DNA from 3 places in the Variovorax sp. M-6 genome. Region 3 is predicted to be linked to each of the others. Evidence: predicted binding sites of a transcription regulator. Region 3 holds the regulator's gene; each other region holds the start of a gene.
What was found. Region 3 encodes HrcA, which represses chaperone genes, less so after heat shock. Its sites were predicted from a motif close to TTAGCACTCNNNNNNNNNGAGTGCTAA; they were not measured.

Region 1 (4,086 bases), on a different contig from region 3:
TTCGTCCTTCGGTGCGTCAGCGACCATGGCTTCGGTCGTCAGCAGCAGCGAGGAGACCGAGGCTGCGTTCTGCAGTGCGGTGCGGGTCACCTTGGTCGGGTCCAGGATGCCCAGCTCGAGCATGTCGCCATAGGTGTCGTTGGCGGCGTTGAAGCCGTAGTTGCCCTTGCCGGCCAACACTTCGTTCACGACCACCGAGGCTTCGCCGCCGGCGTTGTTGACGATCTCGCGCAGGGGCGCTTCGATGGCCTTGAGCACCAGCTTGATGCCGGCGTCCTGGTCGGCGTTGTCGCCCTTGAGCTTGTCGCCCACGGCTTGCTTGGCGCGCAGCAGGGCCACGCCACCACCGGCAACCACGCCTTCTTCCACTGCAGCGCGGGTGGCGTGCAGGGCGTCTTCGACGCGGGCCTTCTTTTCCTTCATTTCGACTTCGGTGGCAGCGCCGACCTTGATCACTGCAACGCCGCCGGCCAGCTTGGCCACGCGTTCCTGCAGCTTTTCGCGGTCGTAGTCGCTGGTCGCTTCTTCGATCTGCACGCGCACTTGCTTGACGCGGGCTTCGATGTCGCCAGCGGCGCCGGCGCCGTCGATGATGATGGTGTTTTCCTTGCCCACTTCGATGCGCTTGGCTTGGCCGAGGTCGGCCAGCGTCACCTTCTCGAGGGTCAGGCCCACTTCTTCAGCGATGACCTTGCCGCCCGTCAGGATGGCGATGTCTTCGAGCATGGCCTTGCGGCGGTCGCCGAAGCCAGGCGCCTTGACGGCCACGACCTTCAGGATGCCGCGGATCGTGTTGACGACCAGGGTCGCCAGGGCTTCGCCTTCGACTTCTTCGGCAATGATCAGCAGCGGACGGCCGGCCTTGGCGACTTGCTCGAGCGTCGGCAGCAGGTCGCGGATGTTGCTGATCTTCTTGTCGAACAGCAGCACGAAGGGGTTGTCCAGCAACGCCGATTGCTTCTCGGGGTTGTTGATGAAGTAGGGCGACAGGTAGCCACGGTCGAACTGCATGCCTTCGACGACGTCGAGTTCGCTGTCCAGCGACTTGCCGTCTTCGACGGTGATCACGCCTTCCTTGCCGACCTTGTCCATCGCGTCAGCGATGAGCTTGCCGATGGTTTCGTCGCTGTTGGCCGAGATCGAGCCGACTTGCGCGATTTCCTTCGAGGTGGTCGTGGGCTTGGAAGCCTTCTTGAGCTCGGCGACCAGGGCGGTGACCGCCTTGTCGATGCCGCGCTTCAGGTCCATCGGGTTCATGCCGGCAGCCACCAGCTTGAAACCTTCGCGAACGATGGCTTGTGCCAGCACGGTCGCGGTGGTGGTGCCGTCGCCGGCGTTGTCCGACGTCTTGGAGGCCACTTCCTTCACGAGCTGGGCGCCCATGTTCTGCAGCTTGTCCTTGAGTTCGATTTCCTTGGCCACGGACACACCGTCCTTGGTCACGGTGGGGGCGCCGAACGAGCGCTCCAGAACCACGTTGCGGCCCTTGGGGCCCAGGGTCACTTTGACTGCGTTGGCGAGGATGTTGACACCTTCGACCATGCGCGCGCGGGCTTCACCGCCGAAGACTACGTCTTTTGCTGCCATGAGATTTCTCCGAGATTCAGTTTGATAGGGGAATGAAGGGGCGAGAAGTTACTTCTCAACCACTGCGAACAGGTCGTCTTCCTTCATGACCAGCAGTTCGTCGCCATCGACCTTGACGGTCTGGCCGCTGTACTTGCCGAACAGGACGCGGTCGCCGACCTTGATGTTCATTGCGATCAGGTCGCCCTTGTCGTTCTTCTTGCCAGGGCCGACGGCCAGAACTTCGCCTTGATCCGGCTTCTCGGCGGCGTTGTCGGGGATCACGATGCCCGAGGCGGTCTTGGTTTCGCTTTCAATGCGCTTGACGATCACGCGATCGTGCAAAGGACGAAGTTTCATTGCATCTCCTGATAGGAACGGGGGTTTGGTCTGGGCGACGGCGTGGTGCCGACGCCACATTCGTTGTGAAGCGGCTGCTGTTAGCACTCAACTCCAACGAGTGCTAATGATAAGGGTGTTTTAGGGCATTTCAAGGCGGGCCGGACTTTTCGCCTGCTGAAGGCTGCGCGGTGCTAGATTGCTTCGATGAACAGACGCCGGGCCCTTCTCGCCGCCCTGTTGGTCGGGGTGGGGCTCAGTGTTGGCGTGGTGTTCCTGGTGACGGAATATCCCCTGCCGACGTCGCACAAGGACCTGCCCTACCTGGACATTCGGGTGGGCGACGTCCCTGCCGGTGTCCCCAAGTTCTTCCTCTGGAACGATGTGCCCTTCGCCCTCGTGCGCACGTCCGGCGAGATGCTCGACGACCTTCAGGCGCAAACGCCCCACACCTGGAGTCAGCACCCGATCCCGGCGGATCGTCCCGCGTTCTTTGTCTATTCCCTGGTGAGTCCGGTCCTTGGGTGCGTGGCCCGGCACGCCCCCAAGGGGGCCTTCCGCTTCGCGCCCGAGCGCCTGTGGCAAGGGGGGTTCTACGACCCTTGCCACTTTGCCGAATGGGACTATGCGGGGCGCGCGATCCGGCAGTACCCGGATCAGGGCGAATGGATGCGGGTGGCCGATCTCGACGTGCCTGCGTTCGAGCTCAGGACGCCGGACACCTTGCGAATCCATCGGTGAGTGCGGCCGGTGCGCCGGTCGAGGCTTGATGCGATGGCGCCGGGTTCCGCCCGGTACGTCCGCCGCCCTCGATGTGGACGAAGACACACCGCCTGTCGGTCGAAATAAGCCTTTCGTCACTTTTCCCACGAAACAGCGGCATAGGAAAAGCTCGATATCTACCAAATGTGATAATTTCACATCCACTTGTACTTTGTGACATTTTGAAATTATTTCCCGCAGCGTGCCTCTGATCCGATCGAAGGGTCGAGGGCCGCGCGATGAAGGATGCAGCCCGATGGTTCAGTCTCTGGAACAGATGCCGATGGGGTCGATGTCGGCAAGCTCGAACGTCCCTTGGGGCGGGCGGGTGCGCGGCTTCACGTTGATCGAGGTGATGATCACCGTCGCGATCGTCGCGATCCTGGCGGCCATCGCATACCCGTCCTATGCGTCGTACATCCGCAAGGGGAAGCGGGCGACCGCGCAGGCGGCCTTGATGGACCTCGTCAGCAAGGAGCAAACCTACCTCCTTGACCGGCGTGTGTACACCAACTCGCAGGCGGATATCGGTTTCACGATGCCTGCCGAAATCCAGGGGGCCTACACGATCGAGGTCGTCTGCTCTCCGGTTGACTGCAAGTCCGGCGGCTTCACGGCAAAGGCCATTCCGGCAGGGAGCCAGAGGGTGTCGAACGAGCAGGAGATCACGATCACCGACACCGGCGTCAAGACGCCGGACGCCTCGGGCTACTGGGGCAAGTGACGCGATGGCAAACCCGGAGGCATTGACCCCAGTTCGGCGCGCCACGCGGCGCGTTCGCCAGGGCGGCTTCACGGCCATCGAGCTGATGATGACCCTGGCAGTCGTCGCCATCCTGGCGGCGCTGGCCGCGCCCTCGTTCCAGCAGCTGATTGCAACGCAGCGCATCAAGTCCATCGCCTCGGCGCTGAATGAGTCGCTGTGGGTCGCTCGCAGCGAGGCACTCAAGCGCAATGACAAGGTGGCATTCAAATTCACGAATTCGGGGGACGACACCGTAGTCGGGGACTGGAAGATCACCCAAAGCAGCGACGGAACGGGTACCGCGCTCCATCAACAGTCGGGCTCCCCCTCCGTGGTGTCCACCACCTCGCCGAGCGGCGACTTGCTGTTCGTCTTCAACTCTTCCGGCCGGCTGACCTCTGGCGGTTCGTCCTCGATCAAGCTCAGCGTCCCGTCTGCCAACGTCAATCGTTGGGTCTGCATTTTTGCCAGTGGCCGGGCCGTCACCCAATCGACACCATGTTCGTTCTAGCTGACCTTCATCGATTCCGTGCCAGAGCGACCGACATGCGCGGCTTCACGCTGATCGAAGTGCTGGTGACGATCGCCGTGATGCTGCTGGGCCTTCTGGGCGTGATCGGAATGCAAGCCAGGTCGGCCGTCATGGAATTCGAGTCTTACCAGCGTGGCGAGGC
Region 2 (4,086 bases), on a different contig from region 3:
TAGCCGGTGTAGTCGCGGGTGGTGAAGGCGTTCTCGCGCCCTCCCAACGCGGCCACGCGGCGCGAGAACTCGCCGGGCTTCAGGTTCTTGCTGCCCTTGAACATCATGTGCTCGAGCACGTGTGCGACGCCCGAGGTGCCGTCGACCTCGTCCATCGACCCGACCCGGACCCAGAGCATCTGGACCGCGGTCGGGGCTCGCCGGTCGGGCTTGACGATCAGGGTCATGCCATTGGAGAGCGTGAACTGCTGGGCCGGGACCGGCGCGGTCGCGGCGGTGGAAGGAGCGGTGGGCGCGGGGGCGTTCTGGGCCAGCGCGGGCAGGCCAGCCAGCGCCATCAGCACCGAAGCCAGCACCGCACCCGACGCAGCGCGGCGTGGCAAGGGGTGTTTCATAGAATGGCTCGGATTGTAAAAAGCGCCCAATGTTCAGTTTCTTCAAGAAAAAACCTGCGGTCGAGAGCCCGGCGCCGGTTCCCGAGCCTGCGGCCCCGCCGGCCGAAATGCCAGCGGCAGCCCCGAAATCGGTCTTTTCGCCCTCCAGCTGGTTCGGCGGAAAGCCCGCGCCGGCCGAGCCGCCGGCGGCTGCGCCGGCCCCCGTGGTGGCACCTGCACCCGCACCCGTGGCCGCGCCGGCGCCGATGGCCCCCGCCCCCGCACCGGTGGCTGTGCCTGTGCCGGTGGCGCCCCCTCCTCCCGTGGCGGCGCCGCTTCCGGCGCCGGCCCCGGCACCTGGGCCCCCTCCCGAACGCAGCGGCTGGCTCGGCAAGCTGCGCAACGGCCTGCGCAAGACCGGCAACAGCATCACCGCCGCCTTCGTCAACGCGCAGATCGACGATGCGCTCTACGAGGAACTGGAGGAAGCGCTGCTGATGGCCGATACCGGCGTCAAGGCCACCGAACACCTGCTCGAGGACCTGCGCCGCCGCGTCAAGAGCCAGATGGCGACCGACGCCGCGCAGGTCAAGCTGCTGCTGGCCGACGCGATCACCGACCTGCTGCGGCCGCTCGAGAAATCGCTGGTGATCGGCGAGCACACGCCGACCGTGATCATGGTCGCCGGCGTCAACGGCGCCGGCAAGACCACCTCGATCGGCAAGCTGACCAAGCACCTGGCCAACGAAGGCGCCTCGGTGCTGCTGGCCGCGGCCGACACCTTCCGGGCCGCGGCGCGCGAGCAGCTGCTGGTCTGGGCCGACCGCAACACGGTCGAGATCGTGAGCCAGGAAGGCGGCGACCCGGCCGCCGTGAGCTTCGATGCGGTCAACGCCGGCAAGGCGCGCGGCAAGGACGTGGTGCTGGTCGACACCGCCGGCCGGCTGCCGACCCAGATCCACCTGATGGACGAGCTCAAGAAGATCAAGCGGGTCGTCAACCGGGCCGACCCGACGGCGCCGCACGAGGTGCTGCTGGTGATCGACGGCAACACCGGCCAGAACGCGCTGGCGCAGGTCAAGTCCTTCGACGAGGCGCTGGGCCTGACCGGGCTGGTCGTGACCAAGCTCGACGGCACCGCCAAGGGCGGCGTGCTGTGCGCGATCGCGCGCGAACGGCCGATCCCGGTCTATTTCGTCGGCGTCGGCGAGAAGCTCGAAGACCTGGAAACCTTCGACGCCCGCGAATTCGCCCAGGCATTGCTCGGATAGCGCTCCGGCGGCCGTTTGTGCGCCGGAGGGTGCTCTGGCATCATGGTCGGAGCCCGCCAAGAGGCCGCCAGGAGACCCGCATGAACACCGCTGCCGCCCCCCTCGCAGGCGCCGACCGCAAGGTCGACCGCCTGCTCGCCCACTACGGCGAGAGCCACCGCCACCCGACCAACGAGGCGATCCACATGGTCGCCATCCCGGCGATCATGCTGAGCATCGTGGGGCTGCTGTTCGCGCTGCATCCCTGGGCGGCCTACGTCTTCGTGGCGGCCAGCCTGGTCTACTACGCGACGCTGCGCTCCCCGGCCTTCCTCGCAACCATGCTGGTCGGCACAGTCGCCCTGCTGGCGCTGGTGCATGCGATGGGCGATCTTGTTTTGCCGGTGTCCGCCGTCATCTTCGTGGTGGCCTGGATCTTCCAGTTCATCGGCCACAAGATCGAAGGCCGGAAACCTTCTTTCTTCGAGGACATCCAATACCTCTGGGTCGGCCCGCTGTTCGTGCTGTCCAGGCTTTTCGAGCGTCTCGGCCTCCGCTGGTAGGCCCGGAAGCCTGCAACCCAGGCTATCGACCCCATAGAAAATAAGGGGGAACCCTTGCCTTAGCACTCCCTCTAACCGAGTGCTAATATGGCCATGAAAGAAGGAGTTTCCCGAATGACAACACTGTCTGGAGCCTCTGCCAACCAGCTCGCCGTCGCCAACCCCTGGTCGATGGTGCCGCCGCTGGGTAACTTGGACGCCTACATCTCGGCAGCCAACCGCCTGCCTTTGCTGACGCTCGAAGAGGAGCAGGGCTTCGCGCGCAAGCTGCGCGACAACAACGACCTCGAAGCCGCCGGTGCGCTCATCTTGTCGCATCTTCGCCTTGTCGTCTCTATCTCCCGCCAATATCTGGGCTACGGCCTGCCGCACGGCGACCTGATCCAGGAAGGCAATGTCGGCCTCATGAAGGCCGTCAAGCGCTTCGATCCCGACCAGGGCGTCCGGCTGGTGAGCTACGCCATGCACTGGATCAAGGCCGAGATCCACGAGTACATCCTGAAGAACTGGCGCATGGTCAAGGTCGCGACGACCAAGGCCCAGCGCAAGCTGTTCTTCAATCTGCGCTCGATGAAGCAGGGTTTCAAGGCCGATTCGGCCGCCGTCGATGGTGGCACCCACCGCGAGACGCTGAGCCCGGACGAGGTTTCGCAGATGGCCACCCGGCTCAACGTGAAGCCCGAGGAAGTGATCGAGATGGAAACCCGGCTCTCGGGTGGCGACGTGCTGCTCGATCCGAGCCCGTCGGATGACGGCGACGACGGTTTCGGCCCGATCGCCTATCTGGCCGACGCCACGCAGGAGCCGACCGCGCAGCTCGAATCGCGGCAGCGCGACCGGCTGTCGACCGACGGCATCTCGACCGCGCTGGAAGCCCTGGACGAGCGCAGCCGCCGTATCGTCGAGGAGCGCTGGCTCAAGGTCAACGACGACGGCTCGGGCGGAATGACGCTGCACGACCTGGCTGCGGTCTACGGCGTGAGCGCCGAGCGCATTCGCCAGATCGAGGTGGCGGCGATGAAGAAGATGAAGAAGGCCCTCGCGGAGTTTTGAGCTCACCCCCAGGTTGCCCGCACTTCGTGTCGGGCGCCCACCCCCTGCCGGGGGCAACGCCAGCGGCCCGGCGGAGCCGGTTCCGCGGCGTTTCACGAAGGGGCCTGGCTGCGCCGGCCGTTGAACAAAAAGCAAAAAAACCCCGCTTGCGGGGCTTTTTCATTGGGCTTCGGGTGCGCGCTTCAGGAGCGTCCTCGACGCCCGGCGGGCGATGTAGCGGGTTTCGGCCGAATCGCTTTCGGCCAGCCAGCGCGTGCAGGTGGCCTCGACCCAATCCGGCTGCGTCCGGCTGGCGTCGTTGAGCCAGTTGGCAACCGAGTTCTGCACATAGCGGCTCGGGTCCGACCTGAGCGGCTCCAGCAGCGGCAGGGCCAGCCAGGGCTCGGCCTTGAGGCGCTCGATCTGGGCGCACCAGACGCCGCGAGGCCGAGTCAGTTCGCTGGCGAAGCGGCGGATGTTCGGGTCCGGGTCCGCCGTCCAGGGCTGCAGCCGCTCCAGGGCCTCGGCGAGCGAGCTGATGGTGGCGTCGCGCACCGCCATCCATGCCATCTCGCGCACGCCGAAATGCGGATCCGCCGCAAAGCGTCGGGTGGCCTTCAGCTGCCCGGCCAGCGACAGGCCCGACATCGGGATCCACTGCGTCGCCCAGCAGCGCGCCACGTCGCTCGGATGGGTGGCCAGCCGATGGGCCACCGCGTCGCGCTCGGGGTGCGCGGCCGTGAGGTCGTAGAGCGCCCGCGCGATGTGGCCGTGGCGCTGCATCGGCTTGAAGGCGGCCAGCATCGCGAAGGTGTCGCCCAGGCGTTCGCTGGCCGCGTCGAGCCCGATCTGGGCGGCCACGCTGCG
Region 3 (4,086 bases):
AGTCCACCCACACCGAGGTCGGCGTCGCCCGCTTCCATCGGGTCTTCACGCTGAGCAAGGAACTCGACACCGAGAAGATCTCGGCGGAGCTGGCGCAGGGCGTGCTCAAGCTGCGGATTCCGAAGGCGGAGCACGCTCAGCCGCGACGAATCAATGTGGAAGTGAACTGAGCGCCCGGGCGCGACGCGTGGGGAGACCGGTCGATCGAGCCCGTCTGTCTCCCACTGCCCGCAGGCCCATTCATGCTGCGTTCAGCGATGCGCTCGACCATGAAGCTTCTCCTCCGACCCTCCAAGGTCTTGCCCGCTTCGGCGGGCTTTTTCTGGGCTACCTGGACGAGGCAACTCCTCATCGGCGAGCGCCTGCAGCAACTCCATGGCGGCCCCCCCTCAATCCGAGAGTATTGCCAGCCCAACTCTCCCTGGTGTCAGACGCCGCGCAGTCCGGGAGACAGCGCAAGACAGCAATCATTCGCTTCGCCACACTCGATCGCCGGAACGCGGCTGTTTGAGCCTGCAGACAAAAAAAATGGCCTAGAGGAGATAAATCCTCTAGGCCATTCGAGAGAGTGGTGCGGCTGGCAGGAATTGAACCCACGACCCCTTGGTTCGTAGCCAAGTACTCTATCCAACTGAGCTACAGCCGCACAGCTTTCGATTATAGCGCCAATTTTCGGGATCTGTCGACGCATCGGTTTTTGTTTTGCAAAAGACCGAGCGCGGGAGCAGACCTGAACTTCAATGAATGCCTGGTAGGCCGTCCTGGGCTTGAACCAGGGACCAACGGATTATGAGTCCGCTGCTCTAACCAACTGAGCTAACGGCCCACGCGCCCCGGATTCTAGTGGGCCACGGCGCCCTGCCCTACTTGCGGTGGCTCAGCGCGTTGGTGACCAGCTTCGAGGTGATGTCGACGATCTGGATCATGCGCTCGTACGGCATCCGCGTGGGACCGATGACGCCCAGCGTGCCGACCACCTGTCCGTCGACCTCGTAGTTCGCGCTGACGATCGACAGGTCGTCGAAGGGCACCACCTGGCTTTCGCCGCCGATGAAGATGCGCACGCCCTCTGCCTGGCTCGAGACATCCAGCAGGCGCATCAGCTGGGTCTTGTGTTCGAACAGCTCGAACGCGCGCCGCAGGTGGCTCATGTCGCTGGAGAAGTCGGTCACGGCCAGCAGGTTGCGCTCGCCCGCGATCACGACTTCGTCCTGGGCCTCGGTCATGACCTCGGAGCTGACCTGCACGGCGGCCTGCATCAGCGCCGCGATCTCGCCGCGCAATTGCTCGACCTCGGACTGCAGGCGGTCGCGCACCTGCTCGATCGTCAGGCCGGCGAAGTGGGCATTGATGTAGTTCGACGCCTCGACCAGCTGCGACTGCGAGTAGTCGACCTCGGGGAAGATCACCCGGTTCTGAACATCGCCGTCGGGCGCGACGATGATCACCAGCAGCCGGCGGTCGGCGAGCCGCAGGAACTCGATCTGCCGGAACACCGAGGCACGGCGCGGTGCCATCACCACGCCGACGAACTGCGACATGTTCGACAGCAGGTGGGCGGCATTGGCGATCACCTTCTGCGGCTGGTCGGCCGCCAGGCTCGGCGCGGAGGTGAACTGCTCGCGCTGCGCGGTCAGCATGGTGTCGACGAAGAGCCGATAGCCGCGCGCGGTCGGGATGCGACCCGCCGAAGTGTGGGGGCTTGCGATCAGCCCGAGCACCTCGAGGTCGGACATCACGTTGCGGATGGTCGCCGGCGACAGATCCAGCCCCGGCGCACGGGAAAGCGTGCGCGATCCCACGGGCTGCCCGTCGGCGATGTAGCGCTCGACGAGAGTCTTCAGCAGCAACTTGGCACGGTCGTCCAGCATCGAATGATTTTAATGTTGTAATTTGTGAATGAGCTCCCGCTTTCGGCATGTCGCGTTGATCGGTAAATACCAGGCCTCCGGCGCCCGGGCGCAATGCGGCGCGCAGGACAACGTCATGGAAGGCATCGGCGCCTTCCTCGAATCGCAGGGCTGCAAGGTGTTCGTCGAGAAATCGCATTCCGACGCCGTCGAAACCGGCCCCTACCCCGCGCTGACGGTGGAAGAAATCGGCCAGCAATGCGAGCTCGGGCTGGTGGTCGGCGGCGACGGCACGATGCTCGGCATCGGTCGCCAGCTCGCGCCGCACGACGTGCCGCTGATCGGCATCAATCGCGGCCGGCTCGGCTTCATCACCGACATCTCGCTCGACAACTACCAGGCGACGCTGATCCCGATGCTGGCCGGCGACTACGAGGAAGACCTGCGCACGCTGATGAAGGCGCGGGTGATGCGCGGCGACGAATCGGTGTTCGACACCCTGGCAATGAACGACGTGGTGGTCAACCGCGGCGCCACCTCGGGCATGGTCGAGCTGCGGGTCACAGTGGGCCACCATTTCGTCGCCAACCAGCGCGCCGACGGCATGATCATCGCGACCCCCACCGGCTCGACCGCCTATGCGCTGTCGGCCGGCGGGCCGCTGCTGCATCCCGCGGTGCGGGGCTGGGTGCTGGTGCCGATCGCGCCGCACACGCTGTCGAACCGGCCGCTGCTGCTGCCGGACGCGGACGAGGTCACGATCGAACTGGTCGGCGGGCGCGACGCCAGCGCCAATTTCGACATGCAATCGCTGGCCACGCTGGCCATCGGCGACAAGGTGATGGTGCGCCGCTCCGACTACCGGGTGCGCTTCCTGCACCCCAAGGGCTGGAGCTATTTCGACACCTTGCGCCGGAAACTGCACTGGAACGAAGGGGGATCTTGAGATGGCGTTGAGGCGCATTGCGCTGCGGGATTTCGTGATCGTGCGAGCGCTCGAGCTCGATCTGTCCGGCGGGTTCACGGTGCTCACCGGCGAGACCGGTGCCGGCAAGTCCATCCTGATCGACGCGCTGCAGCTGGCGCTGGGCAACCGGGCCGATGCCGGCTCGGTGCGCGAAGGCGCCGAGCGGCTGGACGTGAGCGTCGAGTTCGACACCGACCCGGGCCTGGCCGACTGGCTGGAGGAAGGCGGCTTCGAGGGCGGCGATGCCCTGTTGCTGCGCCGCACGGTCGATCTCCAGGGCCGCAGCCGCGGCTGGATCAACGGCAGTGCGGCCACCGCCACCCAGCTGCGCGAGCTCGGCGACCGATTGCTCGACATCCACGGCCAGCACGCCTGGCAAAGCCTGACGCGGCCGGACGCCGTGCGCGGCCTGCTCGACGCCTACGCCGGCGTCGACACCGGCGCACTCGAGACCGCCTGGCAAGGCTGGCGGCAAGCAATCGCCGCGCTCGAGAACGCACGCTCGGCGCAAGACTCCCTGCTGCGCGAACGGGAGCGCCTCCAATGGCAGGTGGCCGAGGTCGCGAAGCTGGCGCCGGGCGAGGACGAGTGGGAAGAACTCACGGCCAGCCACAGCCGCATCTCCAACGCCCAGGCACTGATCGATGCCGCCGAAGGCGCCAGCAGCGCGCTCGAGGACGACGACAGCGGCGCCCTGGCCGCGCTCGCCCGCGCGCTCACGCTGCTGCAGAACTGCGAGCACATCGAGCCGGAATTCAAGGCGCTGGGCGAGGTGCTCGCTTCCAGCGTGGCCCAGGCCTCGGATGCCGCGCATTCGCTGCACAGCTACCTGCGCCAGGCCGACACCGACCCCGAACGGCTGGCCGAGCTGGACGAACGCATGGGCCTCTGGATGTCCCTGGCCCGCCGCTACCGGCGCACACCGGCCGAGCTGCCCGCGCTGTTCGCCGGCTGGCAGGCCGAGCTGAAGGCGCTCGACGCCCAGAGCGACCTCGAGGGGCTCGAACGCGCCGAGCAATCGGCGCAACAGGTCTACCTGAAAGAGGCCAAGGCGCTGGCCAAGGCCCGCAAGCAGGCCGCGCCCAAGCTCGCGCAGGCGGTCACGCAGGCCATGCAGGAACTCGGCATGAAGGGCGGCCGCTTCGAGGTCGCGCTGCAGCCCTTCGCGCAACCGAGCCGTTCCGGCCTCGAAGACATCGCCTTCCTGGTCAGCGGACATGCGGGCAGCACGCCGCGCTCGATCGGCAAGGTGGCTTCCGGCGGCGAACT

Region 1: groES (co-chaperone GroES) is a predicted target of HrcA. The motif match lies at 2,007-2,033, and genes of this name have one in related genera.
Region 2: rpoH (RNA polymerase sigma factor RpoH) is a predicted target of HrcA. The motif match lies at 2,247-2,273, and genes of this name have one in related genera.

What each region holds. Positions count from the first base shown of each region.
Region 1 covers NZ_JBFREQ010000014.1:125,529-129,614, reverse strand. Annotated here, with positions in the region: gene groL (chaperonin GroEL) at 1-1,587, opposite strand, end outside; gene groES (co-chaperone GroES) at 1,636-1,926, opposite strand; gene AB4Z46_RS17540 (hypothetical protein) at 2,113-2,646, shown strand; gene AB4Z46_RS17535 (type IV pilin protein) at 2,924-3,391, shown strand; gene AB4Z46_RS17530 (GspH/FimT family pseudopilin) at 3,396-3,923, shown strand; gene AB4Z46_RS17525 (type IV pilus modification PilV family protein) at 3,959-4,086, shown strand, end outside.
Region 2 covers NZ_JBFREQ010000008.1:210,098-214,183, reverse strand. Annotated here, with positions in the region: gene AB4Z46_RS12165 (M16 family metallopeptidase) at 1-395, opposite strand, end outside; gene ftsY (signal recognition particle-docking protein FtsY) at 425-1,645, shown strand; gene AB4Z46_RS12155 (Mpo1 family 2-hydroxy fatty acid dioxygenase) at 1,726-2,187, shown strand; gene rpoH (RNA polymerase sigma factor RpoH) at 2,302-3,240, shown strand; gene AB4Z46_RS12145 (DNA alkylation repair protein) at 3,400-4,086, opposite strand, start outside.
Region 3 covers NZ_JBFREQ010000061.1:13,501-17,586, reverse strand. Annotated here, with positions in the region: partial or broken gene AB4Z46_RS34150 (Hsp20/alpha crystallin family protein) at 1-170, shown strand, start outside; tRNA gene AB4Z46_RS34145 (tRNA-Arg) at 570-646, opposite strand; tRNA gene AB4Z46_RS34140 (tRNA-Ile) at 750-826, opposite strand; gene hrcA (heat-inducible transcriptional repressor HrcA) at 864-1,871, opposite strand; gene AB4Z46_RS34130 (NAD kinase) at 1,900-2,796, shown strand; gene recN (DNA repair protein RecN) at 2,798-4,086, shown strand, end outside.